One region of the Bacillus sp. KICET-3 genome, then DNA from elsewhere that is predicted to be linked to it. Evidence: riboswitches for the same ligand, from Rfam matches in the RefSeq annotation. Region 1 holds a riboswitch; each other region holds the start of a gene.
The links. A riboswitch is a leader RNA that binds a small molecule or an ion and turns the genes downstream of it on or off. The one in region 1 is predicted to bind thiamine pyrophosphate.
Positions count from the first base shown of each region.

Region 2: linked by a shared signal. The riboswitch ahead of tenA (thiaminase II) and the one ahead of thiT (energy-coupled thiamine transporter ThiT) in region 1 are both predicted to bind thiamine pyrophosphate.
Region 3: linked by a shared signal. The riboswitch ahead of thiC (phosphomethylpyrimidine synthase ThiC) and the one ahead of thiT (energy-coupled thiamine transporter ThiT) in region 1 are both predicted to bind thiamine pyrophosphate.
Region 4: linked by a shared signal. The riboswitch ahead of tenA (thiaminase II) and the one ahead of thiT (energy-coupled thiamine transporter ThiT) in region 1 are both predicted to bind thiamine pyrophosphate.

Region 1 covers NZ_CP137345.1:3,564,693-3,568,907, reverse strand. Annotated here, with positions in the region: gene R5H20_RS18255 (processed acidic surface protein) at 1-907, shown strand, start outside; gene R5H20_RS18250 (class D sortase) at 1,019-1,564, shown strand; gene thiT (energy-coupled thiamine transporter ThiT) at 1,600-2,184, opposite strand; TPP riboswitch at 2,293-2,393, opposite strand; gene R5H20_RS18240 (GntR family transcriptional regulator) at 2,557-3,660, shown strand.
Region 2 covers NZ_CP137345.1:4,437,617-4,441,831, reverse strand. Annotated here, with positions in the region: gene lacD (tagatose-bisphosphate aldolase) at 1-160, shown strand, start outside; gene R5H20_RS22635 (DeoR/GlpR family DNA-binding transcription regulator) at 413-1,162, shown strand; gene R5H20_RS22630 (hypothetical protein) at 1,507-1,665, opposite strand; TPP riboswitch at 1,852-1,957, shown strand; gene tenA (thiaminase II) at 2,065-2,751, shown strand; gene R5H20_RS22620 (ECF transporter S component) at 2,748-3,347, shown strand; gene R5H20_RS22615 (ABC transporter ATP-binding protein) at 3,322-4,215, shown strand, end outside.
Region 3 covers NZ_CP137345.1:1,009,001-1,013,215, reverse strand. Annotated here, with positions in the region: gene R5H20_RS05015 (ABC transporter ATP-binding protein) at 1-535, opposite strand, end outside; gene thiC (phosphomethylpyrimidine synthase ThiC) at 740-2,515, opposite strand; TPP riboswitch at 2,660-2,769, opposite strand; gene R5H20_RS05005 (sporulation protein) at 2,909-3,685, shown strand; gene aroD (type I 3-dehydroquinate dehydratase) at 3,726-4,215, opposite strand, start outside.
Region 4 covers NZ_CP137345.1:1,372,318-1,376,532, reverse strand. Annotated here, with positions in the region: gene thiS (sulfur carrier protein ThiS) at 1-168, opposite strand, end outside; gene thiO (glycine oxidase ThiO) at 165-1,277, opposite strand; gene tenI (thiazole tautomerase TenI) at 1,261-1,878, opposite strand; gene tenA (thiaminase II) at 1,853-2,554, opposite strand; TPP riboswitch at 2,641-2,749, opposite strand; gene R5H20_RS06850 (monovalent cation:proton antiporter family protein) at 2,808-4,215, opposite strand, start outside.

The DNA of each region.
Region 1 (4,215 bases):
GAGCGGGTATCTTCAGGAAATAGGAATGACAGAAAAAGAATTGGATGCCTATTTACAAGATACATATGATGAAAGTCTGAAAGATTTTGAGTCAACTGAAGAGTTGAGGGATTTTTTAGGAGAGAGACTCAATCAAAAACGGCTTGCTTCGTATTTAAAAAGCTACGGCTTAAGTGAAAAAGAAGCGGTCGCTCTTCTCGTTGACAATGGCTATATGGAAAATGGACAAAACATCCTCGATGTTTTCATGTTCGAATATGAATTGGATGATGCGCTTTTTTCAATTACATATGATGAAGGAAGCGTGGAAATCAAAAATCCGTTTCAGGAGCTTGGCATAGATGATCAGGAATGGGAGGCGCTTACAGCACACCTTCGCAAAGTCCGTGAAAAAAATCCGAATCTTGAATTTGAGTTGATGGAGATCGGAGAGCGGCTTGAAGCAGTTGCCGATTTTGAGACGGTAAAAGAGCTGAAACCAAAAGATATCGCCCAAATCCTTTCTATATTACATGATCTTCAGCAAACGCTTGAGGTAAAAACGAAATATTATCTTGTCAAAGACGGAAAGAAAAAAGAAGTATCTTTGACGACGCTTGTCAGCGCGGATGAGCTGAAAGGGGCAAGTCTTCTTGTTGAAGTGTACGATCTTGCAGGAAATTTCGTACTGGACGCTTTGTTTACGCCTGACATGATTGGATCAGATTTGCTTCACCAAACCGGAACAAAAGTGAAGCAGACCAAAAACGCCGTTACACACGAGGCAAAAACGCATCGTGTGAAAAAGACGGTGAAAGGGGCTAAGCTTCCAAAAACCGCCGGTCACTATGCCGAATGGTCCATTTTTGGCTTTGCGCTGATGCTTGGCGGATTTTTTCTGCTTAGAAGGGTTCGCAAAACGGCATAAGCAAAGAAACTGCCCATTCTAAACCGATTTGGAATGGGCGTTTTTGAGAAGAGGTGAATGGATATGAAAGCGTCTCTTAAAAAAAGGATTGTATGGCTTTTTGCCATTGCGATGATCACGGGAGGACTGTATGTCGCAGCAGTCAATGTGTCTAAGCTTTTACAGGGCCGCGCCCTTGCTTCATCTCAGCAGCTGAAAGAAGAAAAGCCGGCTGTTCATGCTGAAAAAAAGCAAAAAACAGCGATTGAGCGGACATTTGAAAGCGGTGAAAAAATCGGCGACCTGGTCATTCCGAAAATCAATGCAAGGATTCCGATTTACCATGGAACAGACGAAGATGAGCTGCAAAAAGGAGTCGGCCATTTTGCCGGATCCGTGCTGCCTGGCGAAGATGACAACTCGGTTTTATCAGGACATCGCGACACCGTTTTTAGGAAGCTCGGCGAAGTCGGCAAGGGGGATAAGCTCATTGTAAAAGCTTCCTATGGAACTTTTACATATCGAGTGAAAAAGGTGCGGATCGTGGATGCGGATGACAGGACCGTCATCGTTCCAAAGCCGAGAGCCACACTGACTGTTTCCACATGCTATCCCTTTGACTTCATCGGTTCTGCCCCTGAGCGTTATGTATTGGTTGCCGATTTAATAAAAACGTAAAAACAGCGGAACCTAAAAAGGTGTCCGCTGTTTTTTTATCTTGTATTGACGCCCTGCCCCAGAAGCCTTGGCGCCGTCAGCAGCAACAGGCACAGCACGATTGTGCAAATGATGAAGGATGGAAGCATATATGTGCCATTATACGTTAAAGTATAAATCCAAACCGGCGTTCCTTTAGGCGTATAATTTGCGAAAAAGACCGCGCCGCTGATAACATGGGCGAAATACTTCAACCCGCTTCCAAGAAGGACGGCGAGCGTAACGTATGACACAAGCTTTCCTTTTTTTTCAGCCGCTGATGCATGTCTGATCGGTCCGGCGAATAAACCTCCGATTCCGGCGGCCGTTGGTGCGACAAAATAATCGAGAAGAAATTGAATGGGGTGAACCACGTAAAGGCCCCCGGTGACAAACTGGAGTAATCCGGCCAAAAATCCGGTAGTAAGCCCGGCCTTCAGCCCCCATCTGAAAGAAATCAAAAAGATCGGTATCATCATGACGGCGATTGAGCCGCCCTGCGGCATTTTTAAAAACATGCCTGAAGCCAAGTCCAATATGATCGCGATTCCTGTCATGATTGCAATTTCAATCAGCTGGACAAGTTGTTTTGATTGATTCATGGTAACCCTCACTTTTGATGAACAAAGGGATACTGGACTTCTTTCCCAATAAAAAAGCAATGCGGGGAAGGAGTAGGAAAGTTTCCACGCACTGCTTTGGATGCAATAAGTATGACTTTGCCACATCCCTACGCCAGCGTTAACTAACAGGTTCAAAGGGTCAGAACGATTCGTTCACTCTCAGCCTGAAGGCTCCCCTTGTGGTCATCAATGTTATTTAGTTATATTCTACTATACTAAAAAATAAAACGGACGACAAGCTTATTTTTCAAAATTTTTTGCTTAATTTCTCCAATATGTAGCAATGTGATCGGCTTTTCCTTTATAATAGAATTTATTCGTACGTACAAGTTGCAGTAAAGGGTTGATCTGATGAGCGAGCATACAAAATACAGCATGGTCAAAAACCAAATTAAATCATGGATATATGAGGGAAAGGTTAAGCCTGGAGAAAAAATTCATTCGGAAAATGAATTGATGAAGATTTTTGATGTCAGCAGACATACAATCCGGCAGGCGATAGGCGATTTGGTTCATGAAGGTCTTCTGTACAGGGAACAGGGGTCCGGGACATATTGCTCGCACCGTCTTAGGCCTTCTGAAAAAGGAAAGGAAAGACATAAAATGATCGGCGTCATCACGACATACCTGTCCGATTACATTTTTCCCTACATTATAAGAGGGATCGAATCGACGTTGTCGAGCGAGGGCTACACACTGATCGTAGCGAGCACGAATAATGACATTGAAAAAGAAAAGCAGTGTCTTGTCAACATGCTTGAAAAAGACATTGACGGATTGATCGTTGAACCGACGAAAACTGGAAGCTTCAATCCCAATTTAAATTACTATCTGACGCTGGAGCAGCATCACATCCCCTACCTGATGATCAATCAGTTCTACCAGGAATTGAACCCGCCCCATTTTATTTTGGATGATGAATACGGCGGTTTTATCGCGACTGACCATTTAATCAAGCTCGGCCATGAAAAGGTCTTCGGACTTTTTAAACAGGATGACATGCAGGGCGTCAACAGGATGAAAGGATTTATCCGCGCCTTTAGAGAAAACGGTCTGTCTTTTTATCCGGACATGGTCGTCACCTATACGACAGAGAACAAAGAAGAAAAGACGGTTTCTGAAGTCAGAAAACGTCTGTCTTCTTCCGAGCGTCCGACCGCCATCTTTTGCTATAATGATCAAATTGCTCTATTGGTGCTTGACGTGATCAGGGAATTCGGTTTGAAAGTTCCTGAAGACATTTCAATCGTCGGCTATGATGATTCACATTTAAGCCAGGCGTCGGAGGTGAAGCTGACGTCAGTGACCCATCCGAAGATGCAAATGGGAATTGAAGCAGCCAAATGGATGATCGCAAAAGTGGAAGGGCGAAACACGGATCAGCTGGAACATTCCACCGTGTACAAACCGGAGCTCGTTGTCAGACAATCGACCGCGAATGTAAAAAAGAGCTGAATTTATAGTTGGTAAAACTCTGCGACAAGTCAATAAGAAGAGGCTGGATCACTGTCTTGAGGTTGATCATCTTGACGGTGATCTTTTTTCCATCGTATAAATATGGAGCTTCACGATAATATAAATAAAAAAGTGACGGGGAGAAACATTAATAATGAATTGTTGACATATAATTTTTCTTGCGGTTTTATCTTTCGCCAAAGCTTTACCGGAAATCTTTCTGACAGTCCATTCTTTAAAACAGCCGACAACGTTACTTCTGCACCCTGAAATTCATACGTAAATCATGGAACCATAGGAAAGAGCGGTAAGTCGAACGGCAGGGACTTCACAAAAGCAGACTCAATGAATGCCTGATTAAACTTGAGTATTATTTTTTCAAAAAAACTATTGTGCGAAATGAAAATAGATGATATAGTAATGTTCGTCCCTAAAAAGACAGCTTTATAAAACAACTGCTTAAATATTTTTAAAAAAAGTTGTTGACATTCACTTTGCTAGAATGTTATATTAATAAAGTCGCTTCTGAGCGAAGCGGAAATGATCTTTGAAAAC
Region 2 (4,215 bases), 870 kb from region 1:
CGGACGGGCCACATGGAAAAACGGTGTTGAGCCATTTGCTGAATCCGGCGAGGAAAAAGCGGCGGCATGGCTTAGAACGACAGGCCGCCAAAATATTGTCAACCTGAATAAAGTATTAAGAGAAACAGCGACGCCTTGGTGGTCCCGAGTCTCAGTTTAAGATTGGGAAAATGAGTGCAACATAGTGATCGGTAAAAGCACATGAACCTCTGCAGGGGATATGTGCTTTTTAATTATTTAATATGCCTAATGGGAAAACATATTCATTTGGTGAAACAAACGATTTTAAAGGAGCTGCCAAGAGCTAACAAGCAAGCGTTAGACCTAATGCTTCGAGCGATTCCCATAGGTTGACATTGCTAAATAATTTATGTACATTGCAAGTAATAAAGTCAGTAATGAAGGAGTCAAAATGATTAAAGAAGAGAGATATCGGGCCATTCTTTCAATGCTGGATAAAAATCAGACAGTGGAAGTTGCAGAACTGGCAAAACAACTTGATGTAACAGAAATGACCATCCGCAGAGATTTGCAAGCGTTGGAAAACGAAGGGCTGCTCGTCCGTGTTCACGGCGGCGCCAAAAAAAGAGATTCCCATTACATAGAATTATCGCATCATCAAAAACGAGACATTAATGTTGAATTGAAAAAACATATCGGCAAGATTTGTGCGGATATGATCTCTGATTATGATACCGTTTTTATCGGTTCTGGTACGACCAGTGATTTTATCTTTGATTATTTGGGTGATAAGCATGTGAATGTTGTAACGAATTCGATCAATGTGTTCCAACGTGTTCAAAACATGCCGAACATCGATATTATTTTAACTGGCGGTCGTTATCGAAAAAAAACCGGAACTTTTTATGGGTACTTTGCGAACAGATTATTAACTGATATTAAAGTAAAAAAGGCTTTTATTGGTACGAATGGGATTTCCGGTACAAATATAACCACAGCTAATGAAGAGGAAGGCTATGGTTTGCAAATCGTGCTAAATAATGCAATTGAACGTTATATCCTTGCTGATAGTACGAAATTTACCATAGAGGCCTTTTTTACCTTTTATGATGTGAAAGACATAACAGGCATTATTACTGACAATCATATTAATCCGCATGTAGAGGCGTATTATAGCAAATATGCCAAAATGATAAAATGAATCCGAACAGATGATCATCATCTTTTTGCTCAGGAGCATGGAAAACTCTCTTCCTCATCATCGGAGCCGCCCTTTTTTAACAGTTTTCTTCCGCAGAGCGAGAGATAAGGTTGCGAACATTGAAGATGGCGGCTGTTTCACGGATAGATTACCTCTAGGCTATTGTTGCAGCATCCCTCCGAGATATTGATATCTACGAATCTATACATGAATGGCGCATGGCAAGACACCGTCGCATGAATCCCTTCAACATTCAAATTTAGCGGTAAAAAACTGCACTCCCGCTTAGAAGGTCTCTAACGATTGGAGTGCAGTTCGATTTAACACTCAGATTGGAGCGGCATTTAACAGTTGGTATCATTGGAAGGGGCAGTCAAAGGATGTTCCCGAAGTACAACCAGTTTCTGATGAGCTTTGCCGCTTTTCTTTGCCGGGCGGTTGTCTTTGCTGAAAGAGTAGAACAAATACACAGCCAGTGTCAAAATCAAGATAAACATCATCATATCGATCCCCTCCAAATAAAATTTGTTTTCTATATATTAGACGGATAAGCGCCCAAAAGGTTTCAGAAAATTTATAATTTTTATACAAAAATCACAAACTTCTTTAAAACTTCATGTGCCCAGGCTTAAAGAAAGCAAGGTTGACATGAGGTTCATTGATGTGTAGAGTAAAAGTTAATGTAATAGGAAGTCCACTAGGGGAGCCATAAAGCTGGCTGAGACAAGAGGTGATCTTGGACCCTTCGAACCTGATCTAGTTCATACTAGCGTAGGGAAGTGGAGTCGGTTTCTTTATGAGTTCATCATGCAAGCCGCTCCATTTTGGGGCGGCTTTTTTGTATAAGAGGCCGCTTTCCCCCCTTGTGCCTTCCCCTATCAGAATGAAGGAGGCTATCGATAATGAGTTTTTCAGCAGAACTTCGCCGTGAGGCAGATCCTATCTTTGAAGCAATTTTTCAGCATCCTTTCGTAAAAGGCCTGGCGTCAGGCGATCTGAAAAAGGAGCAGCTGATCCATTATGTTAAACAGGATTTTGAGTATTTGAATTCCTTTGTTCAAATCTATGGAATCGCGATTTCCAAATGCCAAAACCGCGAAGACATGGAGCTGTTCCATCAGCAGATTTCTTTTGTATTGAACAGCGAGGTGCATCCTCACAACAATCTTTGCCGGGTTGCAGGCGTGGCATATGAAGAGCTGCAAGGCTATCCCCTTGCACCATCGGCCCATCATTATATCCGTCATATGCTGACGGCGGCGCACGAAGGCACGCTCGGAGACATTTTAGCCGTTTTGCTTCCGTGTCCGTGGACATATTGGGAAATCGGCAAAAAGTTGCTGAAAGAGGTGCAGCCTGATCCGTCGCATCCATTTTATGACTGGATCCATTTTTACGGAGACAGAACCGATTCAATCACGACGGCATTTTGCGCCCGTTTGGATGAATGGGCGAAAGAGGCCCGCCAGACAGAAAAAGAGAACATGAAGGAGCTCTTTTTGTTAAGCTGCCAGCTCGAATATCAGTTTTGGGAGATGGCCTATACAGTTGAAGACTGGCCGGTTGAAATGGAGTCGGTGAGACGATGAACTGGAATATAAAAGAAGTGGTGATGACGGTTATATTGTCGGTCGCTTGCGGTGTCATTTATTTAGGCTGGTCTACGCTGTGGATTCCGGTCTCGGCGATTGTCGGGCCTGTGGGGGCAAACTTTATGTTTGGCATATGGGTGATTGCCAGCCCGATCGTTGCCTATATCATCCGCAAACCGGGAGCGGCGCTGATTGCCGAGACGGCAGCGGCGTCGGTTGAACTGCTGACAGGCAGCCATTTCGGGTTATCGGCGTTGTTAATCGGCGTGTTTCAGGGGGCCGGGGCGGAAATCGCTTTTGCCATCTTTCGCTATAAGCGCTATAACTTGTTTACACTCATGCTTTCCGGAGCGCTCGCGGCGTGTGGCAGCATGGCTTACAGTCTGATGGCAAACGGTTTTGGCTACTACACCACGCAAACGCTGATTCTCACATTTGTCATTCAAGTCATCAGCGGAATGATCCTGGGCGGCTGGCTTGCCAAAGCGGTGGTCGGGGCGCTTGCGAAAACAGGAGTTCTTGACCAGTATGACATGATGAAGGAACATCGGAAAAAGGATGAATCAAATGAATTCATATCTAGGATGCAGTAATCTTTCCGTACGCTTTTACCACCGTTCAGAAACGATCTTGGACCGTGTGAGCTTATCGATTGATAAAGGGGAGAAAGTGTTGATTCTCGGGCCGAGCGGAAGCGGAAAATCAACGTTGATTTCGGCGCTTTCCGGCATTATTCCCGATCACATTGAAGCTGAAGTCAGCGGCGAGGTAAATCGCAGGAAGAGTACGGGCGTGATGTTTCAGGATCCGGATTCGCAGTTTTGCATGCTTCATGTCGATGAAGAAATTGCCTTCAGTCTTGAGAACCGCTGTATTCCCCGCGAGGAAATGGATCAGATGATCTCCTCATTCATGGAGCAGGTCGGGCTGAATATCGACAAGAAAACACCGATTGAGGCATTGTCAGGCGGCATGAAGCAGCGGCTTGCTCTAGCTTGCCTTTTGGCGCTTGAACCGGAGGTGCTGTTTTTTGACGAGCCGACTGCACAGCTTGATCCGGCAAGCCGGAAAGACATATTTGCCCTATTGAAAGACGTCTCTGAAACAACCGGGCAGACGATGGTGTTTGTCGAGCATGTATTGGACGGCTGCATCGAATGGATGGACCGCGTCATCCTTTTAAGCGAAAACGGCCGAATCATCGGTGATGGAATACCGGAGGATATCCTCCGGCGTTTTCAGCGGCAAATGAAAGAGGCCGGCATTTGGCAGCCGAAGCTTTATCCGGCGGTATGGGAAGAAGTCGTTGAAGATGAGAACCACCCGCTTGCCGCCAAGTTCTCTGCCAAACTGAAAATAAAAGAGCTGTCGGAAAAAAACGGGACCCCGGACAGCGGGCCGTTGATCCGCACTGAAGATGCCGCGATCGGCTATCGCAAAAAAACCGTCGCAGACGGCATC
Region 3 (4,215 bases), 2.1 Mb from region 1:
CTCTCCATATCTCTGTCAGTACATCCTGAAGATGCTTTCTCGTAAAAGCGTCCAAGGCGCCAAAGGGCTCATCAAGCAAGAGAATGTCCGGCTCCCTCAGCAATGCTCTGGCGATCGCGACCCTTTGCGACATTCCGCCGGACAGCTCACGCGGATACAATTTCTCCGCGCCTTTCAGGCGGACCGTTTCAATCAATTCATCGACTTTTTTACGGATGGCCTGTTCTTTGAGGCTTAAATCCGCGGCGATATTTTGCTCAACCGTCATCCAGGGAAAAAGCCGGTGCTCTTGAAAGATAAAGCCTTGCTGAATCCCGGGCGCTTTTATTTCTCTGCCGTTCATGCTGATGCGCCCGTCATAATCCCCATCCAAGCCGGCGATGATTTTCAGCAGCGTACTTTTTCCACAGCCGCTTGGTCCAATGACGGTAAGAAATTCGCCGTTTTCAACCGAAAGCTTCACATCTTGAAGAACGTTGGCTTTGCGGCCGCCGTTTACAAACGCTTTTTCGTTCACTCGGATTGATAAAGACATCTTGTTCCCCGCTTTCTTTGTCAATTTGAAAATAAAAAAGCTCATATCCCAAATGAGATAAGAGCCTTCGGTTGACCGATCAGCGCTGATGGAATGTTCCGAAATATTACATAACATACTAATTCATATAATTCCGACCTGTCAACCCTATTTTATAAAAAAACAGATGAAAGGTTCCCCTTTCATCTGCCGTATTGCTTGTATTTAATTGTAAATTTTGCTGCCTGCTTGTTTAAATTCCTTTGCTTTCTCTTCCATTCCTTTTTCAATTGCCGCTTTTTCATCAAGATTGTTTTCTTTGGCGTAATCCCGAATGTCCTGAGAAATTCTCATACTGCAAAACTTCGGCCCGCACATTGAACAAAAATGCGCCGTTTTCGCACCCTCGGCCGGCAAGGTTTCATCATGGTATTCAAGCGCTCGTTCCGGATCAAGCGAGAGGTTAAACTGGTCGCGCCAGCGGAATTCAAAGCGCGCCTTTGACAGCGCATCATCGCGGATTTGCGCGCCGGGGTGGCCTTTGGCGAGATCTGCCGCATGAGCCGCGATTTTATATGTAATCACACCTTCGCGGACATCGTCTTTATTCGGCAGTCCAAGATGTTCTTTCGGCGTCACATAGCAAAGCATTGCCGTTCCGTACCAGCCGATCATCGCCGCTCCGATCGCTGAAGTAATATGATCATAGCCCGGGGCGATATCGGTTGTCAGCGGCCCCAATGTATAGAACGGGGCTTCTTTGCAAATCTCCATTTGTTTATCGACGTTTTCTTTGATTTTGTGCATCGGCACATGCCCCGGTCCTTCAATCATCACCTGAACGTCATGCTTCCAGGCGATTTCCGTCAGCTCGCCAAGCGTTTCCAATTCAGCAAATTGCGCTTCATCATTCGCATCCGCAATCGAACCGGGACGAAGACCGTCTCCTAATGAAAAAGCGATATCGTAGGTTTTCATAATTTCGCATATTTCTTCAAAATGTGTATAAAGAAAGCTTTCTTCATGATGCGCCAAACACCACTGCGCCATGATCGCCCCGCCCCGGGATACGATTCCGGTGACGCGTTTTGCTGTCAACGGCACATACCGGAGAAGGACGCCGGCATGAATCGTAAAATAATCGACGCCTTGCTCAGCCTGTTCAATCAATGTGTCGCGGTAAATCTCCCATGTCAAATCTTCAGCGACCCCGTTTACTTTTTCAAGCGCCTGATAAATCGGCACAGTTCCGACAGGCACCGGACAGTTGCGGATGATCCATTCCCTTGTTGTGTGGATCTCCTTTCCGGTGGACAGATCCATCATGGTGTCCGCTCCCCAGCGGATCGCCCAGGTCATTTTTTCCACTTCCTCTTCAATCGAAGAAGTGACGGCTGAATTTCCGATGTTCGCATTGATTTTCACGTGGAAATTCCGGCCGATGATCATCGGCTCGCCTTCCGGATGGTTGATATTTGACGGGATGATCGCCCGCCCGCTTGCCACCTCATCACGGACAAATTCAGGAGAAACATGCTCGCGAATCGCGATGAATTCCATTTCAGGCGTGATGATTCCCTTTCTCGCATAATGAAGCTGAGTGACATTTTTTCCTGGCTTGGCGCGAAGCGGTTTTCTTTTTAGCCACGGGTAGCTGTGATTCGCCTGATGCTGTTTTTTATAGCCGTTATCTTCAGGCTTGATTTCTCTGCCCTCGTATTCCTCGGTATCTCCGCGCTCTTTGATCCAATCCGCCCGCAAAGGCTTCAGCCCTTTATGAATATCGACTGTTTCATTTGCATCCGTATAAGGGCCGCTCGTGTCATACACGCGGACGGGCTCGTTTTCTTCTTCGCCGAATGATCCCGTCGTAGGGCTCAGGGCGATTTCCCGCATCGGCACTCGAATGTCTGGCCGCGATCCCTCGACATATACCTTCCGGCTTCCTGAAAAGCTTGACATAATCGAGATGTTTGCTTGCTGTACTGACTCATGTTTCATGTTTTGATCCTTCCCCTCTTTTAAAATGATCAGGACGAAACTCCAGAACAGCACCAGCACAAAAAAACCAGGCACATGTTCATGAACCTGGTTTACAGTCAGTAAAATATCCGCAGATGGCCGCAATACATCGCCCGGTCTCTGCAAACACCTTTTTTACTTCCCCACGCTGGTACGAACCAGATCAGGTCCAAAGGGTTAAGAAACGCGCTTGTTTCTCTCTCAGCCCAAACAGGGCACCCCTAGTAAAGCTATTAAATTCGTTTTTATGGTAACATATCGATTTAGCGATGAAAAGAGAAAGTTAAAACGATTCAGAAATAAATGAATCCTTTTAGCGATCAAACGCGTATAAACATTGCCTTTATTTCAACAGAAGGAGAAGATCAATATATGTCATTTTTTAAAAAGCTTGCGGCTAGCGCGGGCATCGGGTCGGCAAAGGTCGATACGGTTTTGGAGAAAGATGCCTACCTGCCGGGAGAGGAAATCAGAGGAACCGTTTCTGTAAAAGGCGGCAATGTCGAACAGCAGATCAGGTATATCGAAGTATTGCTGAGTGCGAAATATGCCGTTGTAAAAGATGATAAAAAGGAATGGAAAACCGCCACCATCAAATCCCACCGCGTAACAGAAGCGTTCACAATCAGCCCCGGGGAGGAGCGGCATTTTTCTTTTTCATTCAACCTGCCGCTTGATACGCCGATATCGATGAAAGCAGCTGGCGTTTTCTTATTTACAGATCTCGATATTCAAGGGGGAATAGATAAATCGGATAACGACCCGATCATCGTCAAACCGCACCCGTGGATCGATGCTGTGCTGAAAGCCGTCGAAGAACTCGGATTCCGGCTTCGTGAAGCAGACTGTGAACATGCGCCATACTTCAAACAGCGGCTGCCGTTCGTGCAGGAATTCGAATTTGTTCCGGTGGCACAACATTACCGCCGCCTGTTTGACGAATTAGAGCTCGTTTTTCTTTTAGATGACAGCGGCCTGGAGATGATGATCGAGGCAGACCGCCGCGCAAGAGGTTTAAGAGGCTGGCTGGAAGAAATGTATAATGAAGGCGAAAGGCTCGCCCGCGTCCGGTTTGACGAAGCAGAGCTGAAAGATGCAGAAGCGCTGAAACAATCGCTTCAGGCAATTATTGAGCAAAATGCCGGATAAACGGAAAAGGAGCCGCTGGAACGGCTCCTTTGTCTATTTATCAATTGCGATGCAAAATGCCAAGTATCTGCTTGAGCTCCGCCGCCGCGATTTGGCCTGGTGCAGATGCCTTTTCGGCTACGCCAAACGTCATCGCCGAACCAAACACCTCTCCGGCCAGCCGGCTGATCACACCTGTCCCGGCCATTGACATCGTAATAATCGGCCGCTCCGCATAGCGTTCATTCATCGTATGAGTCGCCTCAAGCAATGTCAGCACATCAGCCGGTGTTTCAGGCATCACCGCAATCTTGGGCAAATCAGCGCCTAATTCCTGGGCTTTGCGCAAGCGGGCAATGATTTCTTCCACTGGCGGCGTCTTTTCAAAATCATGATTGGACATAATGACGAATACACGATGCATATGAGCCGTTTCAACCAGTCTTCTCACTTCTTGCTCTTCATTGAACAGCTCGACATCAATCACATCTGCCAGCCCTGTTTCGGCAACGGCGTGATTCAAGGAAAAGTAAAATTCCTTACTGACTTCT
Region 4 (4,215 bases), 2.2 Mb from region 1:
ATCGTTTTCTTCCAGTTTGATTTCTTGATATGTTTCTTTCCCTATAATTTGTCTGTTTCTCTCTACGACGACAACCCGATTTTCCAGCTGATAAGAAGCGAGCAGGTCATAAATCGTTCCCCCGTCATTCTTCCAGTCTATTTTCCGTCCATTCAGCTGAATAATCACTTATGCACAGCCTCCTTCCGCTCCACTTTGAACGCTTCTTCCCAGGCCGGATTGACCGGCCGGCCCACAATCATATCCGTGATCATCTCACCGGTTGCTGGCGCCAGGAGGATGCCGTTTCTGAAATGGCCCGCCGCAAACAAAACGCTGCCATTTTCAGGGTGCCGGCCAATATACGGATTGCCGTCCTCTGTTTCAGGCCTTAACCCGGCCCAGCATTGATCGATTTTCATGCCGCCGATCTCGGGCAGCATCATTTTCGCCTTTTTGACCACCGCTTCGATTCCGTTCAGGTCAGGCTTGTCATTCCAGTCTCCGTGTTTCATTGTGGCGCCGATGACAAGCTTTCCGCTGCGGCGCGGAACAATGTAGCAATGATCATGGTAAAGCGTTCTTGTTAAAGGAATGGTGTCATTCCAAACAGACAGACACTCGCCTTTTACCGGATAAAAGCTTTTGTTTAAACCGAGCTGCTTAAAAAAGACGCCGCTCCACACACCGCTTGCGATTGCCGCGTGCTCCGCCTCAACGGCGCCTGAAGCCGTCATTATGCGCACTCCGCCCCCTGATGCCGCTTCGACTGATAAAACAGGGGCATGCTCAAAGATATCCGCGCCAAACAGCTTTGCCCCTTTGGCGAAAGCCCTGCAAACAGAAAGAGGCTCAACATGAACATCATCCCGGATAAAATTCGCGCCGATGATTCCTTTGGCGGCATGCGGCTCTTTTTCAAATACTTCTTCGGCCGTCAGCCATTCAGCCGAATCGAGCTCAGCCATTGCCGCAAGACGCACCCGGTCGCTTTCAGTAAAGGCGAGTTTTAATATTCCCCCGTCATGCCGGTTGATGTCGATGCCGCTTATTTTTTTCAATTCAGGGGCCAGCCGCTTATACGCCGACTGGCTGGCTCTCGCAAACTCGAAAAATGTGCCCGGTTTATCGCATTCGGCATGGGCGCCGAGCATTCCGGCAGCCGCCCGGGTCGCTTTCTTCCCGATTTCTCCGCTTTCAAACACCGCTGTTTGTTTTCCCGCTTTCGCAAGATGATAGGCAATCGACGCACCGATGATTCCTCCGCCGATGATGATCGTTTCATAGCGCTTTTTCATATAGATCTCCCTTCACAAGACATGCAAGTCGTTCAGCCGCTTCAGCAGGCCGGTCTTTTGAAAAAATCCCGGACATCACGGCGATGCCGTCAGGGTTGGCCTGCTTTACCTCTGGAAGGCGATGTTCGGTTATTCCCCCGATGGCAATGACGGGGATGGCGACAGCTTTTTTGATCTCCTTCAGGCTGCCGGTTCCCCTCTCTGACAGCCCCTTTTTGCTGTCTGTTTGAAAAATATGGCCGAACAGTACGTAATCCGCTCCTTCTTTCTCAGCCTGCACCGCCTCTTCAACAGAGTGTACGGACTTTCCGATTTTCAAATGCGGGAAACGATTTCTTACACATTTAACCGAAAAACCGTGGGAAGGCAGCTGGACGCGGTGTATATTGTGAAACAAGGCGACATCCACCCTGTCATTGATGATGAGCTTCCGTTTATCGACTCCGCCTGCCAGCAGGCGTTCAATTAATTCAGACAATTCATGGACCGTTTTTGACCTCTCTCTGATATGGATGAAGTCGGCTATGTCCTTTATCGATATGATGCTGGCTGCAAGCTCCTCCAAAGTGTGCCGGTTATCGGTGATCGCGTGAAGTCTCAAGCTGTTCCACCCCGCCTTTTGACCAGCCCTCTTTTTTATGCGCCATATTCCAAAATTGGTATTCATAATAGCTTGAAATGACGAAGTTTTCCTTCATTTTCGCACGGATGCCGGCAGTGCTTTTTTCAGCCAGTTCGTCAAAACGATTGACCTGTTCGATCACCAGTTCTTTGAACCAGTCTCCTCCGTATGTCGCAATCCACTCCTTGTAAATGTCATTCTCAGGGCTGCACGTTTTCAGCGTTTCCCCGACATCATAGTAAAGCCAGTAACAAGGAAGCAAAGCGGCGAGTATTTCCGCAAAATTCCCGCTCATCACAGAACGATACATGTGGGATGTATACGCATATGCAGTGGGCGACGGCTTGAACGCATTCTTTTCCTCTTCCGTAATCCCCAATAATTCGGTGAATTTTCTGTGCAGGGAAAGCTCTGCTTCATAAGTTCCGTTTGCATGCTCCGCCATCCGGCTCGTTGTATACAGATCATCCGCATACGCCGCGGCGAAGGATTGAACCTTGGCAAAATGGGTCAAATAATAGGAATCCTGGAGAACATAGTATTTAAAGCAGTCGACCGGCAAAGAGCCGTCTCCAATTCCTTGGATAAACGGATGGACAAAGCTGCCCTCCCACCATTCTGCAGCGCTTTTCCGGCATTCTTCTGAAAACTTCATTTCGAGGCTCCTCCTTCAATTCAGAAAATGAAAAAACCACTTTCCCCGCAGGAAAAGTGGTTTGGAATTTGCATATAACAACCATATCAAATACCTTGCCACTTCCCTACGCAGGTTTGAACCTGTTCAGGTTATGAGGGTCTAAAAGTCACACTTTTATCTCAGCCCTTATCAAGGACTCCCCTAGTGGAAAACATTTCTTTTTCATTCAGTTATACTTTTATCTTAACACGAAATAGAAAATGGTCAAGCATCAGTCTTCAAGCGTTTTTTTCAATTCCGCGATATATTCGCGCGAACCCGTGGCGATCAGCCTGTCACCCATTTGCAGCCTTGTATCGCCGTGGGGAACCAGGCTGTCAACATCCCGGAAAATCCGGACGAAAATGACATCCCCCGTAAACGGGAACTCCCTTAGCAGCACTCCGTCAAACCTCTCATTGTTCATATTGATCTGGTACAATGATGCATCCTGATTCGCCAAAAGCTTCATGACACCCGGAGCCTCAATTAGTGCGCGAAGCATTGTTTTCGTTGATAACAGGATGGAGAATGTATCAATTCCGTTTTCTTTCAATTCGGACTCGGCTGCAGGCGAACCAGCGCTCGCAATGATTCTTTCGACGTTTTGCTCTTTGGCAAACAGCGCGATTCCGGTATTCCGCTCTTCATTGCCCGTCGCTACAACAAGAATGTCCGTCTCAAAAACGCCGTATGATTCAAGTGTTCCGAACTCATAGTCAGGCAAAACCTCCACATCAAAAACGGACTCTGACAGTTTTTCCTCTTTCTTTTCCTGATGCACATGCAGAATTCTGACATGGTATTCTTCAGGAGAAAGCTCAAGTGTAACCGGCAGCGTCATTTGGTTGGCGCCGATAAAGGTGATCGTTTTTTGCTCTTTGTCCTTTTGCGCTTTCGGCATTAACTTTTTGAAGCCGATCGGGGTAATGATGCTGGTGATCACGGCCACAAGAATAAGCGCGCCCGACATTTGCGCGTCTATGACACCGATCCGTTCGCCGATCGTAGTCGCGGCAATAACGAGAGACAATGTTGACGTCAGCAAAAATCCTGAAGCCAGCACGGTTTTTGTATCATACCACTTCTTCAAAAACAGCCCGGGAACGACCTTGCTGATCAAAAGCGCCACAAATAACAGCGGGATCATGATTAATATTTTCGGGTTTTCAAATAATGACCAAATGTCAAGCTTGACTCCCGTCATCACGAAAAAGATCGGAATCAAAAAGCCGTAGCCGAATGAATCAAGCTGCTGGACCAGTTCTTTATTCGGAGAAAGCAGTGACACGAGAACACCGGCCAGAAATGCGCCGAGGATATTTTCCGCGCCCAGCGATTCCGAAAGCGCCACAAGCACGATGATCAAGGTAAAAATCGCCCTTGTGCCGATTTGAATCGTTCCTTTTGACATGACTTCAATAAACGAGCGGTTTTTAAACACTCTCCCGAAAAGATAAAGAACGACACCTGCGGCAAACAATATGATCAACAGCCACATATTGCTGCTTTCGTCTCCATATATCGAGGCAAAGACCGCCAACAGAATCATTGTTACAAGATCGGCAATCACCGCTACAAGAAGAATAATCTGGCCGATGTTCGTCTTCATCAGACGATCTTCCTTCAAGGTCGGAACG